3 regions of the Paenibacillus sp. FSL L8-0502 genome follow, and region 1 is predicted to be linked to each of the others. Evidence: riboswitches for the same ligand, from Rfam matches in the RefSeq annotation. Region 1 holds a riboswitch; each other region holds the start of a gene.
The links. A riboswitch is a leader RNA that binds a small molecule or an ion and turns the genes downstream of it on or off. The one in region 1 is predicted to bind cobalamin.

Region 1 (5,047 bases):
GTATGAACTGGTGCGTCAATTGCAGCTAACGGACTTTCTGGATCGGTTCGACTTGTTCGTGGCAGCACTGACCGTACCAACCTTTCTTACGAAGATCGGAATTGATCTGTACGTTACCAGTTTGGCGGTAAAGCGTATGTTCTCCCATGCCTGGGGGAGTCTGATGGTTTGGCCCGTAGGTTTGTTAGGTTATGTCTGTTCGTTTATGCTGTTCTCCAACATCGTGCAAGTTTTTGATTTCAGCCGGGAGTGGACCGCGGTGATGATCATTTTTTTTGTACTTATGCCCTTGGTACTATGGATGTTGCTCCGACCCAAATCTAAAGGGAAAGGCGGAGATGATAAGGCATCTAACGGAGAGCGGGATAGCAGTAGTCAGCTAGAAAGCCGGCAGGGAGATAGAACAGGACACACCCACTTATAAGATTACTGTATTCATCGAAAAAGTAATTCTTATTTGTCTTTTACCCCTCTGATTGTATACTTGGTAGAAAGAAATACGACTTCTACTAGGGAGGAAACAGAATGGCACAACGCATGGCAGGTAAGAGAGTCGCTCTTGCTGGTCCCCGTAAAGCAGACGAAATGGCGCTGCTAGTTGTGAAGATGGGAGGGGAGCCAGTACATCGTCCGGCCCAGGGCACTGTTTTTCTAGATGATATCGAGCTGCGCAACGCTGTTGTATCGTGGGTAAAGAACCCTCCGGACTGGTACATCTTCACGACAGGCATGGGGCTGGATGCCCTGTTCGATATGGCAGAGGATATGGGTGTGGCTGAGCAGATTATAGAGTTGCTGCAATCTTCCAACATTGCAGCGCGGGGCTACAAGACGGTCAATGGACTCAAAAAGCGTGGCTTTACGCCAGCAGTACGAGACGAGGACGGAAGTTTGATCGGATTGACAGGAGCTTTCGCCCCATACGATCTGAAGGGGAAGGAAGTGCTGTTGCAACTGCATGGCGATCCAGCCCCACGGTTGGTAAAATGGCTGGACGAGCAGGGGGCAGTGACCCGCCAGGTACTTCCTTATAAGCATATCCCACCTGAGGAAGCAAAATTGCAGGCGTTACTAGAGGATGTTATCCATCGTAATGTTGATGCTGTTACGTTCACAAGTGGTCCGCAAATTCGATTTTTGGCCCAATATGCCAGAGAGCAAAACCGAATTGAAGATTTGCTGGAAGCTTTTCGTGAAGATGTCATTGCTGTATCGGTAGGCAAAGTGACCGCACAGTCCATTGTGGAAGAAGGGATTGAACGAATCGTGTTCCCAACTGAAGAACGCATGGGCGCGATGATGGTGGAGCTGGGCAAATATTTTGAACATCGTGATTCGGCGCATGGCTACGGTCTGAAGAGTGTGAACGGTCATTTGAAATGAGTTAGAAAATGATAGTGCTGTAAGCAGAAAATGAACTTATATTTACTAATCCAGAGTAAAATAAAGATAAGGGCCTACGAGGTCTTTATCTTTTTTTGTTGGACATGCATCGATAAAGTTTTTTGTTATAGCGAAAATATTTGTCTAATATAATGAATAAGTTTCGATGCATGATACTTGAGGACAGGAGCTGAGACGTTAATGAATTCTATTTGCGTATTTGCCGGGTCCAGACCTGGACATTCATCGGTATATGTTGAGGCGGCAGGCAAGCTGGGGGAAGCCATGGCTCGCCATCATATCCGTCTGATCTATGGTGGCTCTAGCAGGGGGTTGATGGGAGAGGTGGCGGATGGACTGCTGGCGGGTGACGGTCAGGTCACCGGTATTATGCCCACCCTGTTATTCGATGCAGAGATCGTACATCGGGGAGTTACCGAGTTTATTGAGGTAGCAAGCATGCATGAGCGTAAAGCGGCAATGAGCGAGATGGCCGATGCTTTTATTGCCCTTCCGGGTGGTTTGGGAACCTTTGAGGAGCTGTTCGAGGTATTGTGCTGGGCGCAAATTGGCATTCATCGCAAGCCTATTGGGCTGCTGAATGTAAATGGATATTTTGACCCGTTGATAGAAATGGTACGTCATAGCGTTCAGGAAGGGTTTACCGGAGCTGATCATCCAGCGCTACTGAGTATCTCTGCGGACCCGGACGAATTGCTACATATGTTAAAAAAGAAAGCAGAGAACTTAAAATAAAGCGTTTTTCGTGCTTGCACAACTGATTGAGGCAAGGTTATGATAAGACCCATAATCAAATAGCGGACAGACAAGGTGCCTTTGCGGTTGAGCAAAGGGTAACAGGGAATCGGGTGCAAATCCCGAGCGGTCCCGCCACTGTAAGGAAGAGGATTTTTTTAATTGGTCACTCGTGAAAAACGGGGAAGACGAAAGAATCCGTTGATGCCAAGCCAGGAGACCTACCTTGATCTGTATGCACCGTTAACCTTCGCGGAGAGGATGGGTGTACGAAATCAGGAAATCAGGCACACGTTGCTTTTTCCATGTTGGCTAGAGGTTTGCGTGGATATGAACGTGCAGCAGCGTTTGAAGCGTAAACAGACAGATGGAAAACAACGGCAGGCTGGAGGAAGACAAATCGTGTCTTCTTACGCTGTTTGTTCGTCTGATGAGAGATACGTACATAGAAGCCCCATCCGGGTAGGATGGGGCTTTTTTGAGTTACAGGATGTCCAAAAATCATTGGAATAGATAGCATAGCTGCCCTGAAAAGGATGAATAGGAGGAGCCCGATGAGCCCATTAGGAAAATTGTTGGTGATTGGATTTGGACCAGGAGATATGGAACATATCACAAAACGGGCGCTGGATGCGCTGGCCGAAAGTGAGGTCATTATCGGCTACAATACCTATGTTGATTTGATCCGTCCGTTGTTGAACGGACAGGAGATTGTACGTACAGGGATGACAGAGGAAGTGAGCCGTGCGCAGGAGGCGGTTCGCCAAGCAGAGATGGGCAAGAAGGTAGCCGTCATTTCCAGTGGAGATGCAGGAGTCTATGGCATGGCAGGGCTGGTGTACGAAGTGCTGATGCAAAAAGGCTGGCGACGCGAGGACGGAGTTGAAGTAGAAGTCGTGCCGGGGATCTCGGCTATTCAGTCCTGTGCATCACTGTTGGGGGCGCCAGTTATGCATGATGCGTGCACAATTAGTCTGAGTGATCATCTGACCCCATGGGAAACGATTGTGAAGCGCGTAGAAGCAGCGGCTTCGGCCGATTTTGTGATTGCATTATATAATCCGCGCAGTGGCCGGCGTACCCGCCAGATTGTGGAGACGCAGTCCATTTTGCTGCGTTACCGCGATCCGCAAACTCCGGTTGGGCTGGTGAAGAGTGCTTATCGTGAACGTCAGCAAGTTATTGTAACGACGCTGGAAGATATGCTGAACCACGACATCGGGATGCTGACGACTGTAATCATCGGCAATTCCTCGACGACGGTGTATGACGGCTTGATCGTGACTCCGCGCGGATATCAGCGCAAATACACGCTGGATGCGACCGAGCAGGCGCTCAAGCCACATCAGCGGCTCCGCACGGAAGCGGAGCCGTGGTCGCTGGGCGCGCAAGAGGATACACCGCAGGCAGGCGCAGCCCCCACTACGCCCGCTGGACCCTCCGCGAGCGGCGCTGCGGTTGCCACGCAGGCACGCCCGCAAGCGATGGCTGCCGTGCAGGCAACGACTGCTGTGCAAACCGGCGTAGCCCCGGCATCGCTGGCGGCAGAGGCGCTAAGCCGCCTCGCTATCGGCGGTAAGCTGCCTGGCGAAGCCAACGCTCGCTGGAGCGGGCAAGCGCCTGCCGCCAAGAGCACCGCCGGAACGTCAGCGGTGGCCGGAGCGGGAGCCCCGGCCGTGATGGCGACAGGCGGCTTTGGCAAGCCTGCGCTATTTGAGGTGGGCGTTTCCCCGGGTGTGGGAAACAAGAAGTTCACCGCTCGTCAGATGGCGCTGCTCGCCGAGGTAGCGGGTGATGATGGCGAGCTGGAATACACGCCGGATCATCAGATCGTGCTGCGCGTGCCGTGTGCAGACCCCGAGGAACTGGTCGGGCGGCTGCGGGATGAACGATTCATTGTCATGCCGATTGGCGATGTGTTTAAGGTAAAGGCGTGCGACTTCTGCAATATGGAGAAGGATGACGCTGTGCCTGTGGCTGAGCATTTACAGGTTGTACTTGGCGGATTACAGGCACCCAAGGAAACGAGCATTGCTTTGAACGGATGCGGTATGGCCTGCTATGGAGCCGTACTGGAGGATATCGGAATCGTCTATCGCAAGGGTGGGTACGATCTCTTCCTCGGTGGCAAAAAATTCGGCCGCAATGCTCATGCCGCTCAGCCTGTAGCGGAAGGAATTCCGGGTGATCAGATTACGGACATCGTGGAGCATGTCATCGCTGAATATAAGGAAAAAGGACATCCGAATGAGCGCTTTCATAAATTTTTTAAGCGTGTAGGTGTCGTTGCGGGGTTCCGGCATGAAGATGCACCAGTAACGGTAGAAGTGAATGCGGTTTGTGGTGATTAATGGACTGAAGGCCTGATGAACGGGATACAAGCATATATATAAAATAGGGCGTCATGCAGGCTATCCCTATTAAAGAGGAGGAAACAACAGCAGTGGATGCAATATTGTTGGTTGGACATGGAAGTCGGGACCCGGAGGGGAACCAGGAACTGCTGGAATTTGCACAGGCAGTGGCAGATCGGGTACCGGATATGTGCGTGGAAACCTGTTTCTTGGAGCTGGCACGTCCCAGCATTGCTGATGGGATGCAAACTTGTGTGGAGAAAGGGGCGACGCGTGTCGTTCTTATTCCGATTATTTTGTTCGCAGCGGTACATGCCAAAATTGATATTCCGATGGCTATTGACCGGGCAAAGGCGAAATATCCGCAGGTGGAATTTGTATACGGACGTCCGATTGGTGTTCACGAGAAAATCGTCAGCATTCTGCTAAGCCGCTTGAAAGAGGCCCAGCCGGTTGCAGTTCCAGCGGGGATGATTAGCGCTGTCGAGGCATCTGTCGAGGTACCTGACGAGGAAACGGCGGTACTTGTATTAGGACGCGGAAGTAGCGATCCA
Region 2 (5,047 bases), 2.0 Mb from region 1:
ATACGGATCAGCCAAAGGATTACGCAGCACACCCTGAAATCCGGCTCCCGCCAGCGCCAGCGCTGCTCCTACCAACATTCCCAGTAACACTCGTGGCAATCTGACCTTCAAAATAATCTGCTCTGAGGATGTATTCCAATCCGGTGTAAACGTATCGCCTAACCACGGTAGGTGGTTAACCAGAATGCCCGTGATTTGGCTGACCGGAAGCTTGGCCGAGCCGATGCCAAGACAGAGCAGCAGCGTCAGCAACAGCAGGACAAGACCTGTCCCTCCAAAGCCGATCAGTTTACGGTTCATTTGAAAATTTCAGGATACACGCCCTTGGCCACTTCCTTGAGACCTTCCGTTACGCGTGGACCCGGACGACTGATCAAATTATCATCCACGGCAAATACCCGGTTGTGGCGAACAGCCGATATTTGATCCCATCCACTGCGAGCTTTAATGATATCACCGAGCGTCTGGCCCGTTTTGTCGTCCTTGACACTTTTGCTGTACAAAATCACGTCAGGGTTCGCAGCAATAATATTTTCTTCACTAATTTGGTACCACCCCTTCTGCGTGGCACCTACATTTTCGCCGCCCGCCAACGTAATCAGCTCGTCCATAAACTCGCCTTTACCCACTGTCCAGCCTGGTGAAAACTCGACGTATACCCGCAGCTTCTGCCCTTTACCGATATTTTTAATTCCTTCTTTTACTTCTGCTACATCTGCTCTCATCTTGTCAGTCACCGCTCTTGCTTCTCTCTGATGATCGGTGATTTTCCCATACAATTCGATGTTAGCCATGACATCTTCCACTGTCTTCGGTTCCGTTTTAAAAATCATAATTCCCATGTCGCGCAGCTTGGTCGTAGCCTGTTCACTAAGTGATATCCCTGCAAAAACGACTTCCGGGTTCGCAGCAATGATCGCCTCTTCGTTTGGTTTCATAATACCGCCCACTTTAGGCTTTTTCGTAGCTGCTTCCGGGTAATCAGAGTAGTCGGAGACGCCGACAATTTCCTTATCCAGCCCAATGGCGAACAACGCCTCGGTTTCTGCCGGGGAGACGGAAACGATTTTATCCGGCGCTTTTTTGAATGTAAATTCCTGTCCTGTTGCATCTTTAACTGTGAGCGGGTAAACCGTTTTGCCCGGAGGCTCTTGTGCGTTTACTGCCTGTCCCGGCTGCTGTGAAGAAGCCTGACCCTCTTTATTTTCTGCATTTTTTCCATTAGCGCCACATGCACTCAGCACAACTGCCAAAATCAGAGCCAATAGACCTGTTGTCCACACCTTTATTTTTTTTCCTGCCATGATTTGCACCCCTTCATAAATAAATCGTTAAGAGCGTTACTTGAACATCATCAGATATCTTCTAAATCTAGCCTTCTTTTCCTATCAAAAACCCCCGCATCCTCATATCAGGACACAGGGGTCACGTTAGCGCAGATCGTGCGCAGGCGGCAGCTTCTTTCCGCATGGACAGTCACTGCGAACACGTCATCCTTTCCTCGAAGGATTATGGTGACAGGCGGACGGGCAGGTATCCTGACTTATGGTAAAATACATGTCCTGAAATTCTTTCATATGCTTAGTAACATTTAAAGAGGACTAACGGGCATGTTTCCATTTACAGTGGCGGGACCGCGCCGGATTCACACCGACTTCCCTTTTAACAGCGCAGGGAGGGAAACCATAGTTTCATCACGCTGCGCCGACCTCGTCTGCTGGATATTTGATGTAGTGGTAGTCAAGCCGTTCTTTTACTTGATGATTATAGGTTAAAATGAGGCGGCTTACAACCCAAACAGCCTCTTTATCCGCTGGTGTCTAACCTAATGAGGAAGCATTTCCGCTATGTAATTGTGCGGTCCTGCCAGCCTCAATTGAATCCTTAATGCTTCTCCCGGCTTCGGATTCAGACTCCAAAAATCATGGCCCGGTATCAGCATGCAAGCTAGCTGACGAATTACGCCACCATGCGTAACGACCAAAACAGAGGGCGACGTAGCAGTCAAATCCATGGGTTGAACTTCCATAGCAACACGCCATTCATACAGAGAGTCAAGAAATTTGCGCAGACGATTTACAAAATCTGTCCAAGACTCTCCACCAGGTGGGGTGATCCGTTGCGGCTCATCAATCCAAGCCCGATACAACGACACATCCTTGAGCATGTCATACGTTTTTCCATCCCACTCGCCAAAATGAAGCTCTCGCAGACATGGTTCCATCATAGGAGGCATAGTAGATAGGGAACGCCCAGACGTCAACTCTGATTCCGGCACAATGATCTGCAAGGTCTGGCGACATCGCATTAAGTCGCTGCAATAGATTCGAGCAAAGGACTGACCTTGCAATTTTTCCTGCAAAGGCTTTAATTCCTGCTCTGCCCCCGGTAGCAAACCTAAGTCGGAGTGTCCCAGATATCGACGTTCCTTGTTCCATAAGGTTGTGCCGTGACGAACTAACACGAGCTCCATATCCCAATGCAGATCTTCTTTAGCATCATACGGCACCTTATCCTCCTGTGAGTTCGGTCTTTGTGCGTATTCTACTGTCCTTTTTGCTGCTATATCTTGTTTCAAGAAATGTCACTTCCTGCTCGATCATTATTCAGTGTGTCACTCCTCACCCTCACCGCACCCATCCCAAGGCAAAACAACCTGCGGCTCCTAACAAACACAATCCTACAAACATACTGGACACGGCGAACATCAGCTGGATCGTATGCCGTATATCTTTCGACTCTAGCGGTCGTATCCAATCCCCCATGTATGCACGAAAGGAGCGCACGCCATGATACACATTATATCCTCCAAGACGAATCCCCAATGCACCAGCAACAGCCGATTCCGGGAAGCCACTGTTCGGACTTGGGTGCAGACGAGCGTCTCGCTTGACTGTGCGCCAGCTTCTTGCAGCATCTCGTTTGTACATCCACGCCGCTATCACAAGCATTGCCGCTGTCAGGCGTGCTGGAATGTAGTTAGCCACATCATCTAGACGTGCTGAAGCCCAGCCTAAATGCAGATACTTTTCATTTTTGTAGCCAACCATGGAATCGAGCGTATTCACAGCACGATAAGCCAGCGCCAAGGGTGCTCCCCCGATCAAGGCATAAAAAAGCGGGGAAATAATCGCGTCCACGATATTTTCAGCGACCGTTTCAACCGTACCGCGTACAATCTCAGGCTCATCAAGTTGCTGCGTATCCCGCCCGACTATCATGCCCAGCTCCCGCCGTGCCGCAGCCAGGTCATCCGCCTGCAACGCTCGGTAGACTGCCATTCCTGCATCCTTTAGTCCTTTGGAAGCAATCGTGGTCGCAATCAGCACTATTTCTGCGCCGACAGATAACCACGGATGAATCCAGGCAAGCAATTGCAACAGCGCCCAGGCGAGCGCAAAGGAGCCTCCCGCCACAATGAGTGGAAGCAGTATACCTGCACGTTTCAGCCCTCGGTCACTTCGGACCTGGCAGCGAATCACTTTTTCCAATGCTGAAATGGCATGTCCCATACCGATGACTGGATGCGGCAACCACCTCGGGTCACCGATCAGCCTGTCCAATAGATAGGCTGCCAGGATAATCAAGCTAACTGTCACGCCGCTCCTCCTCCTCCAGCACTTCACCCAATACAGATAGCAGCCTGTCGTTGGCTTCTGCATCCTTGACCGCAATCCGAAAATGGCTCGTCGTCAGTCCCGGATACATAGCACAGCTACGTATAAGAACTCCGCGTTGTCCAAGCGCCTGCTGAATAGCCGATGCACTCCACGTACCCGGCGCCCTTGCCAGCACGTAATTGGCTTCACCGGGAACGACACCGCAGCCCCATTCCGCCAAGGCGGTCAACAGGCGGTTGCGCTCCGCAGCAATCAGCTCCTGTGTTTGGCGCTCATATGCTTGCCCACTTCTCAAACACGCCTCGCCAGCCAGCAACGCCAATCCATTCACACTCCAGGTCACCTGTTTGGCCGTCATTCGCCGGATATAGTCTGGATGAGCAATCGCATAACCCAATCGTAGGCCAGGAATGGCATAAAATTTGGTCATTGACCGGATCAAAATCACATGAGGATAGCGATCCAGCACAGGCAGCAGTGAGATTCGCCGTTCCAGCGGAATAAAATCAATGAATGCTTCATCCACCACCAGCACAGTACCCGTTGTGCCAGCCGCCTCTGCCAGCTCGCACAGCTCCTGCTCACTATATTGGACGCCATTTGGATTATTCGGCTGCCCGAGGAACAAAACATCTACCCGCTCCATGAGCTGAAGGATGTCCTCCACGTCCGCCTTCCATTGAAGCGAGGCCTTCCCATACACCCGGTTGACCTCGGCTCCGAATTTGCCAGCCAGCTCGGCATATTCCGAAAAACACGGCTCCACTGTACCCACACGCTTAGGAGCTAGTCCCAATAACAAGAGCGCCATGCTCTCAGCCGCTCCGTTTCCGATACTTAACGACTCCGGTGGAACATGCAGTCGCCGTGCGAGCATATTTTTAAAATTCCGATGCCCAGGGTCTGGATAGCGAATCACAGTGTCAAATGAGTGTTGCAGCGCCTCAAGCACCTCAGGCGGTGGACCAAGCGGATTAATATTTGCACTAAAATCTACAAAATCAGCAGCAGTCCCGCCAAATGTCGCCGCAGCTGTTTCCCTGTCCCCGCCATGACCGTAAACCTCTATCATTGCCTCTCATCCTTTCCGCCCGTTTCCAATCATTTAGCTCCATTATGAGGCTGCTTTTTGCGTCCCGTCAATGCAAATGAGCTTTTGTACATGGCTCACTTGGGTTACAATAGAAGGAGGCACACATAAAATTACACAGTTTATATACGGAGGAATGGACATGCTGTTCATCGACAACCAGGGGATACACGATCCAGCCATTAATCTTGCTATTGAGGAATACGCGCTCAAGCATCTACCGCTGGACGACAGCTATTTGCTGTTTTACATTAATCAGCCTTCTATTATTATAGGCAAGCATCAAAATACCATTGAAGAAATCAACGCCGAGTTTGTCAGAGATAACAATATTCAA
Region 3 (5,047 bases), 250 kb from region 1:
GTATTTTTAACGCGTTTCCTTATACAGCCTTCTCGCAAAATGTGGGTCTGATCTCGCTCACACGCGTCAAATCGCGGAACGTTATTTTTGCTGCGGGCGGTATCATGGTTGTTCTCGGTTTGCTGCCTAAGCTGGCTGCTTTAACGACAGTGATTCCTAACGCTGTGCTGGGCGGGGCGATGATCGTCATGTTTGGCTCGGTCGCTGCATCAGGCATGTCTATTTTGTCAGAAGTGGATCTGCGAAAGGAAAGCAATCTGCTGATCGCAGCATGCAGTATTGCCGTGGGCCTAGGCTCTGCCGTTCTGCCACAAATGTTCGACCAGCTGCCGAGCTTTGCCAAAATGCTGCTGCAAAATGGTATCGTTTCGGGCTCGATTACAGCGATTGTCTTGAACATCGTTTTGACGAGAAAACAAGGGGAATCGGTCAAAAGTGTGACGGTTCAGGAGGTTCCACAGAAGGTTTGATGATTGGAATCAGATAAAGAAAGCCGGAGAGAAAGCGTAAGCTTCTTTCCGGCTTTTTGGCATGGAGTTACCCAGAATGGGTTATTTATTAAGCAGCATGAAGTTATTGATGAAACCCTCTTCCTGTATAAAGATCGGGGTTTGGATTTTCGAAGTAAAGTCATAATAGTACACGCCGCGTCCTTCCTCCTGATTTTTCTGAGAGGCGCTGCCTAAATAGTAGATCCCCTTGCCGTCTGGGGACATATAGATAAAGCTGCGGGATGAAATGGGTAGCTCTAATTTGGTGCGTTTTCCAGTCGCAATATCAACAAGGCTATACTCGGGGTTGCCGTGATTAATGAAACGGGCAGTTACTAGGAGCAACTGATCATTACTGCTGGACATTGATAAGATTTGTTCGTTCTTTAGTGTAATGACAGACCGCTCTTGTTTAGTGGCGTTGTTGATCTCTGTAACCTTGTAGCTTGCTGGCATAGTAAAAGTATTGTTTTTTGACGCAATATCTGACCGTTTATCTTGCTCTTTCTCTGAAAACTGTGTAGTATAAATTGTTTTTTTTTGCCGGATTATAGGCTATAGACCAGGTGTGTTTATCTTGGTTTTCATCATGTAAGAACTGCATTGTATGAGTCGATTTATTGTAGAAAATTGTTTTAAGTGTACGCTCTCCTTTTTTGACTGCAGCTAGTATAAGTGGACCTTCTGGAGTAGTTGGCACTATACGATTAATGGCAAATAAATTATCGGATAATTGTTTAGTTTTTTTGAATTTAAGTCGTACGAAAATAGTTGGTCTCCCTTATCATCCACATCGGCAGAGTAATAAATTTTGTGATCAGGTAAGGACACCAGGGAAAGCGGGTATTGAGAGGTATAAGGAACATCGGCCAGTTTGGTCATTTTTTTACTGCTTAAGTCATATGTCATGACTCGCATAACCATACCTTTATCTGTATTTTTCCCATTCACATATTCTGTATAGGTCATGGATAGATATTGGCCTTGTTCTGAAGGAACTGTTTTTTTTCCTGATAGAACTTCTTTATATGGGACTGATTGCGTTGATGGAGCAGAAGATGGTGAGCAGGCAGACAATAGAGTTGGAACGAGCAAGTAAATTATAATGAAGCGAAAGCTGCTTGTTTTCAAAAGCGAACATCCTTTCTAAAGATGAGAAATTTACTAAATCGATTATGTTAAGAAAAAAGGGAAAAGGACAGGGTGTAGGCCCTATCCTTGTTTCACATGAAGAAATTAGAACGTATAAAAATATCGCCCCGAAAATGAGAGAGACGAACTCCATGTCAAGCCCAAATCCTGTACACCTGTTTTCCAAATATCAACAACAGCATCTGGCAGACTCCCATTGTCAGCCTTAGTGAAATCATGGACATTATTGTTGTCAATATTTCTTACGGAGATTTTTGTTCCAAACTCAGGGTTATCAATAGCCCCTTTTGTTGCACAGTCGCCTCTTTTTAGTGAATTGGAATTCTCACCAGTTGAGTCCGTAAAATTTGTCCCTCTACCTGTGCCTTGAACCTTGCCATTCGAAGTTCCGGTAATGACAATTTCATTATTATGCGCTCCGTATGTATAAGTCCCAGGTGCTTTGCGTGTACCGCGTGGTAATGCCTGAAGTGAAACACTATTAGTTGTAATCGCATTTTCCTTTTGATCAGGTAAGATAATATCTTTGATGTAACCTTCACCATCATAAATTACTTTTAAACCAGGCTGAGGTTCAGGGTTGTCAATATGATATACCGGCAGTGATTTGGCTTCTTCTTTGATTTCCTTAATTAGTGCCTCTTCTTTTTGTAGCTCAATTTGTTGTTCAGCAGTAAGTGGAGCAACAGCAGCTAGAGATTTTTGTGGTTCAGGTACAGGAGTTCCTTTTTCCAATACAACCATGTTATTGTTCTCGTCATATTGGATGATTGTACCCGCCAACATTTGGTCAGGGATTTTTTCCCCTTTCTCAGCATGAGAGATTGCTGGACTGACGACTCCCCAAGAAATGAGTAGCGTTACAGCTAGAAAAGCTTGTGGTAGATACTTTACTTTCATACAAAGCTTCTCCTTGAAAAATTTGTAAATCCATAGATAGCATAAATGAGCTCACATACTATGTCAACCTTTTAATGGAATATATGAATATATTTATCTATATTTTTATAAGCGAGAGTTCATTAGCCTGACATATACGACATTTAATGACAGTTTTATAACAGCAGATTTGATAGTCCAGTAGGAGTAAGAAGCTAAAGGAGTTCTCCAAATGAACATTAGGAGCTTATTAATCTACTAGAACAATTTGCTAGAGTGATGGGTGATATCATGGTATAATTTACCTTATGGATTTTGAATAGTGGTGGATGTTTTCGGACCACGGTGTAGCTTCCTGAGAGGGGGTGAAGCCGATGGTCAACCTTGTGTCGTGCTACGATGTGTTGCGTTGGATGGTTACGTTACTAAGCCTGGTGTTTAGTATTCGTAAACTTTATCGCTGGCTACGTCGGAAATTTCGGAACAAGCGAAAACCCACCGCGTAATTAGGTTGGCCCCTAACGGTGGGTTTCGTTTGCATTAACCATTAGTTATGCAGCGCGCCGTGGGTGATCCACAGCCTTTCAAGTCCTAAGAGTCTTTGCCGTTGGCGCGGCGAAGACTCTTTTTAGTATACGGACACGGTGGTTTACTCTATACCTAATTTTAACACTTCAATTGCGTACACGCAATTGGAGGTTAGGTCTTGTTTCTACCTTATCGTTCAAATTTAAATTATTGTGCAGCCTTTATTGACAAGCCTGTGACAACAAAATAAGATCGTAATGAAAAGAAATAAAGGAAGAAAACAGGTGTGAGCCGGACAACTCTATGTATGGGGTTTCGTAGAGACGATGTACATAGTTGTTGAGCATGTTCACTTAAAAGGGAAGTTCGGTTGATTCCGACACGGGCCCGCCACTGTATACAGGCATCAGCAGGATACTGCTGGAGCTTTCAGAACAGCCACTGGAATTGTGAAGAACCGGGAAGGCCTGAAAGATACGCCTGGAGTCAGGAGACCTGCCTGTTTTGACATCACTGTCAGACCCACGGGATGCTGGGGAGGTGGTTAGGCGTGCTGCATACGGAATGTCTGAAACCGATCTGATCCCTTCTATGTTTTTGGAGTTGGCTTCGAGGTGAGTTCTGACATTTTATATTGAAGGCATTTCTGACTGCTAATTAAGTGGTCTGGAATGCTTTTTTCGCGTTTTGCGTTAGGTTTATGCGATTTTACAAGATAGAGGGGGATTCATCGAATGATAAGCAGTCGTAGTAGGCGTTCATGGTTGATATGTACAGGGGTGATGCTGCTGCTGGCAGTTATGGCTCTTTCGGGATGTGCCAGCAATAGGACGTCGGATAGCTCCGGCAAGGGTGAAAACGCGTCAGCACAACAAACAGCGACAGATAAAAAGCTGGTAATGGCGTATACATGGAAACCGTCAGGCGTTGACCCGCATGGAGATAATAGCTGGGATGTGATGCGATCCGGTGCAGGTGAGACACTGGTACGTTTGAATGAAAAGCTGGAGCCTGTGGCTTGGCTGGCAAAGGAGTGGAAGCAGGATAGCCCTACAGTTTGGACGTTCAGCTTGCAGGATAAAGTCACTTTTCATAATGGAAAAAGTATGGGTGCAGCAAGTGTAAAAGCGTCTTTGTTACGCTCTATTGAGAAAAGCCATCTGGCGAAGGATTTACTGAATGTGAAGTCCATTGATGTAAGCGGCCCGCTGGCCTTGAAGATCACGACAAACCAGCCGAATGCGGCGTTGGTGTCTAATCTAGCTGATCCATCGACGATTGTACTGGATGTGGCATCGATGAAAGATGAACAGAGTTACCCAGCGATGACAGGCGCCTTTAAAATCAAAGCGTTCAACAAGGACCAATCGTTGGTCGTGGAGCGTTATGACGGATATTGGGGCGAGAAGGCACGACTGGCTGAAGCGACGATGAAGTTCATTACGGACGGGAATTCGCGCCTGATGGCGCTGCAATCCGGCGAGGTGGACGTAGCGACGGATATTCCGGTTGATAACGCAGAGGTACTGAAAAAGAACGGCAAGCTGCAAGTGCTGTCAGCTCCGTCCTTGCGCACCCATATGATCGTGTACAATATGGAATCGCCAGTATTCAAGGATGTGGCGAACCGTAAGGTGGTGGACAGCCTGATTCCACGCGCATCGATTGTGAGCGCCGTCATGAGGGACTTCGGTACGGAGGCAAGCAGCCCGTTCCCGAGCATTCTTCCCTTCGGTAAAGTTGAGCGTAAAGCGCTGGACGGAACGGCAGAGCAACTGTTGACGAAGGATGGCTGGCAGAAGGACGCCCAAGGGACATGGACTAAGCAAGGCAAGCCGTTCGAGGTTACGCTGCTGACTTTCCCTCAGCGTCCGGAGCTCTCTGTTATGGCTGAGGTCATCCAAAGCCAATTGCTGAAAGAGGGAATCCAGGTCAAGATTCGCAAGGTGGAAAATATCGACGAGGCGTTGACCAAAAACGATTGGGATTTTGCTATG

Region 2: it holds a riboswitch for cobalamin, as region 1 does, so the genes downstream of both, NSQ57_RS06955 (cobalamin-binding protein) here and cobJ (precorrin-3B C(17)-methyltransferase) in region 1, are expected to answer to the same signal.
Region 3: it holds a riboswitch for cobalamin, as region 1 does, so the genes downstream of both, NSQ57_RS24595 (ABC transporter substrate-binding protein) here and cobJ (precorrin-3B C(17)-methyltransferase) in region 1, are expected to answer to the same signal.

The regions. Positions count from the first base shown of each region.
Region 1 is NZ_CP151958.1:5,364,709-5,369,755, reverse strand. It holds gene NSQ57_RS23465 (endospore germination permease) at 1-424, shown strand, start outside; gene NSQ57_RS23460 (uroporphyrinogen-III synthase) at 526-1,383, shown strand; gene NSQ57_RS23455 (TIGR00730 family Rossman fold protein) at 1,585-2,139, shown strand; cobalamin riboswitch at 2,196-2,383, shown strand; gene cobJ (precorrin-3B C(17)-methyltransferase) at 2,694-4,490, shown strand; gene NSQ57_RS23445 (sirohydrochlorin chelatase) at 4,583-5,047, shown strand, end outside.
Region 2 is NZ_CP151958.1:1,564,431-1,569,477, reverse strand. It holds gene NSQ57_RS06960 (iron ABC transporter permease) at 1-300, opposite strand, end outside; gene NSQ57_RS06955 (cobalamin-binding protein) at 297-1,304, opposite strand; cobalamin riboswitch at 1,511-1,703, opposite strand; gene NSQ57_RS06950 (histidine phosphatase family protein) at 1,826-2,578, opposite strand; gene cbiB (adenosylcobinamide-phosphate synthase CbiB) at 2,628-3,599, opposite strand; gene cobD (threonine-phosphate decarboxylase CobD) at 3,589-4,692, opposite strand; gene NSQ57_RS06935 (lipoate--protein ligase) at 4,853-5,047, shown strand, end outside.
Region 3 is NZ_CP151958.1:5,616,044-5,621,090, reverse strand. It holds gene NSQ57_RS24615 (nucleobase:cation symporter-2 family protein) at 1-470, shown strand, start outside; gene NSQ57_RS24610 (hypothetical protein) at 552-947, opposite strand; gene NSQ57_RS24605 (hypothetical protein) at 1,191-1,622, opposite strand; gene NSQ57_RS24600 (hypothetical protein) at 1,728-2,543, opposite strand; cobalamin riboswitch at 3,368-3,568, shown strand; gene NSQ57_RS24595 (ABC transporter substrate-binding protein) at 3,785-5,047, shown strand, end outside.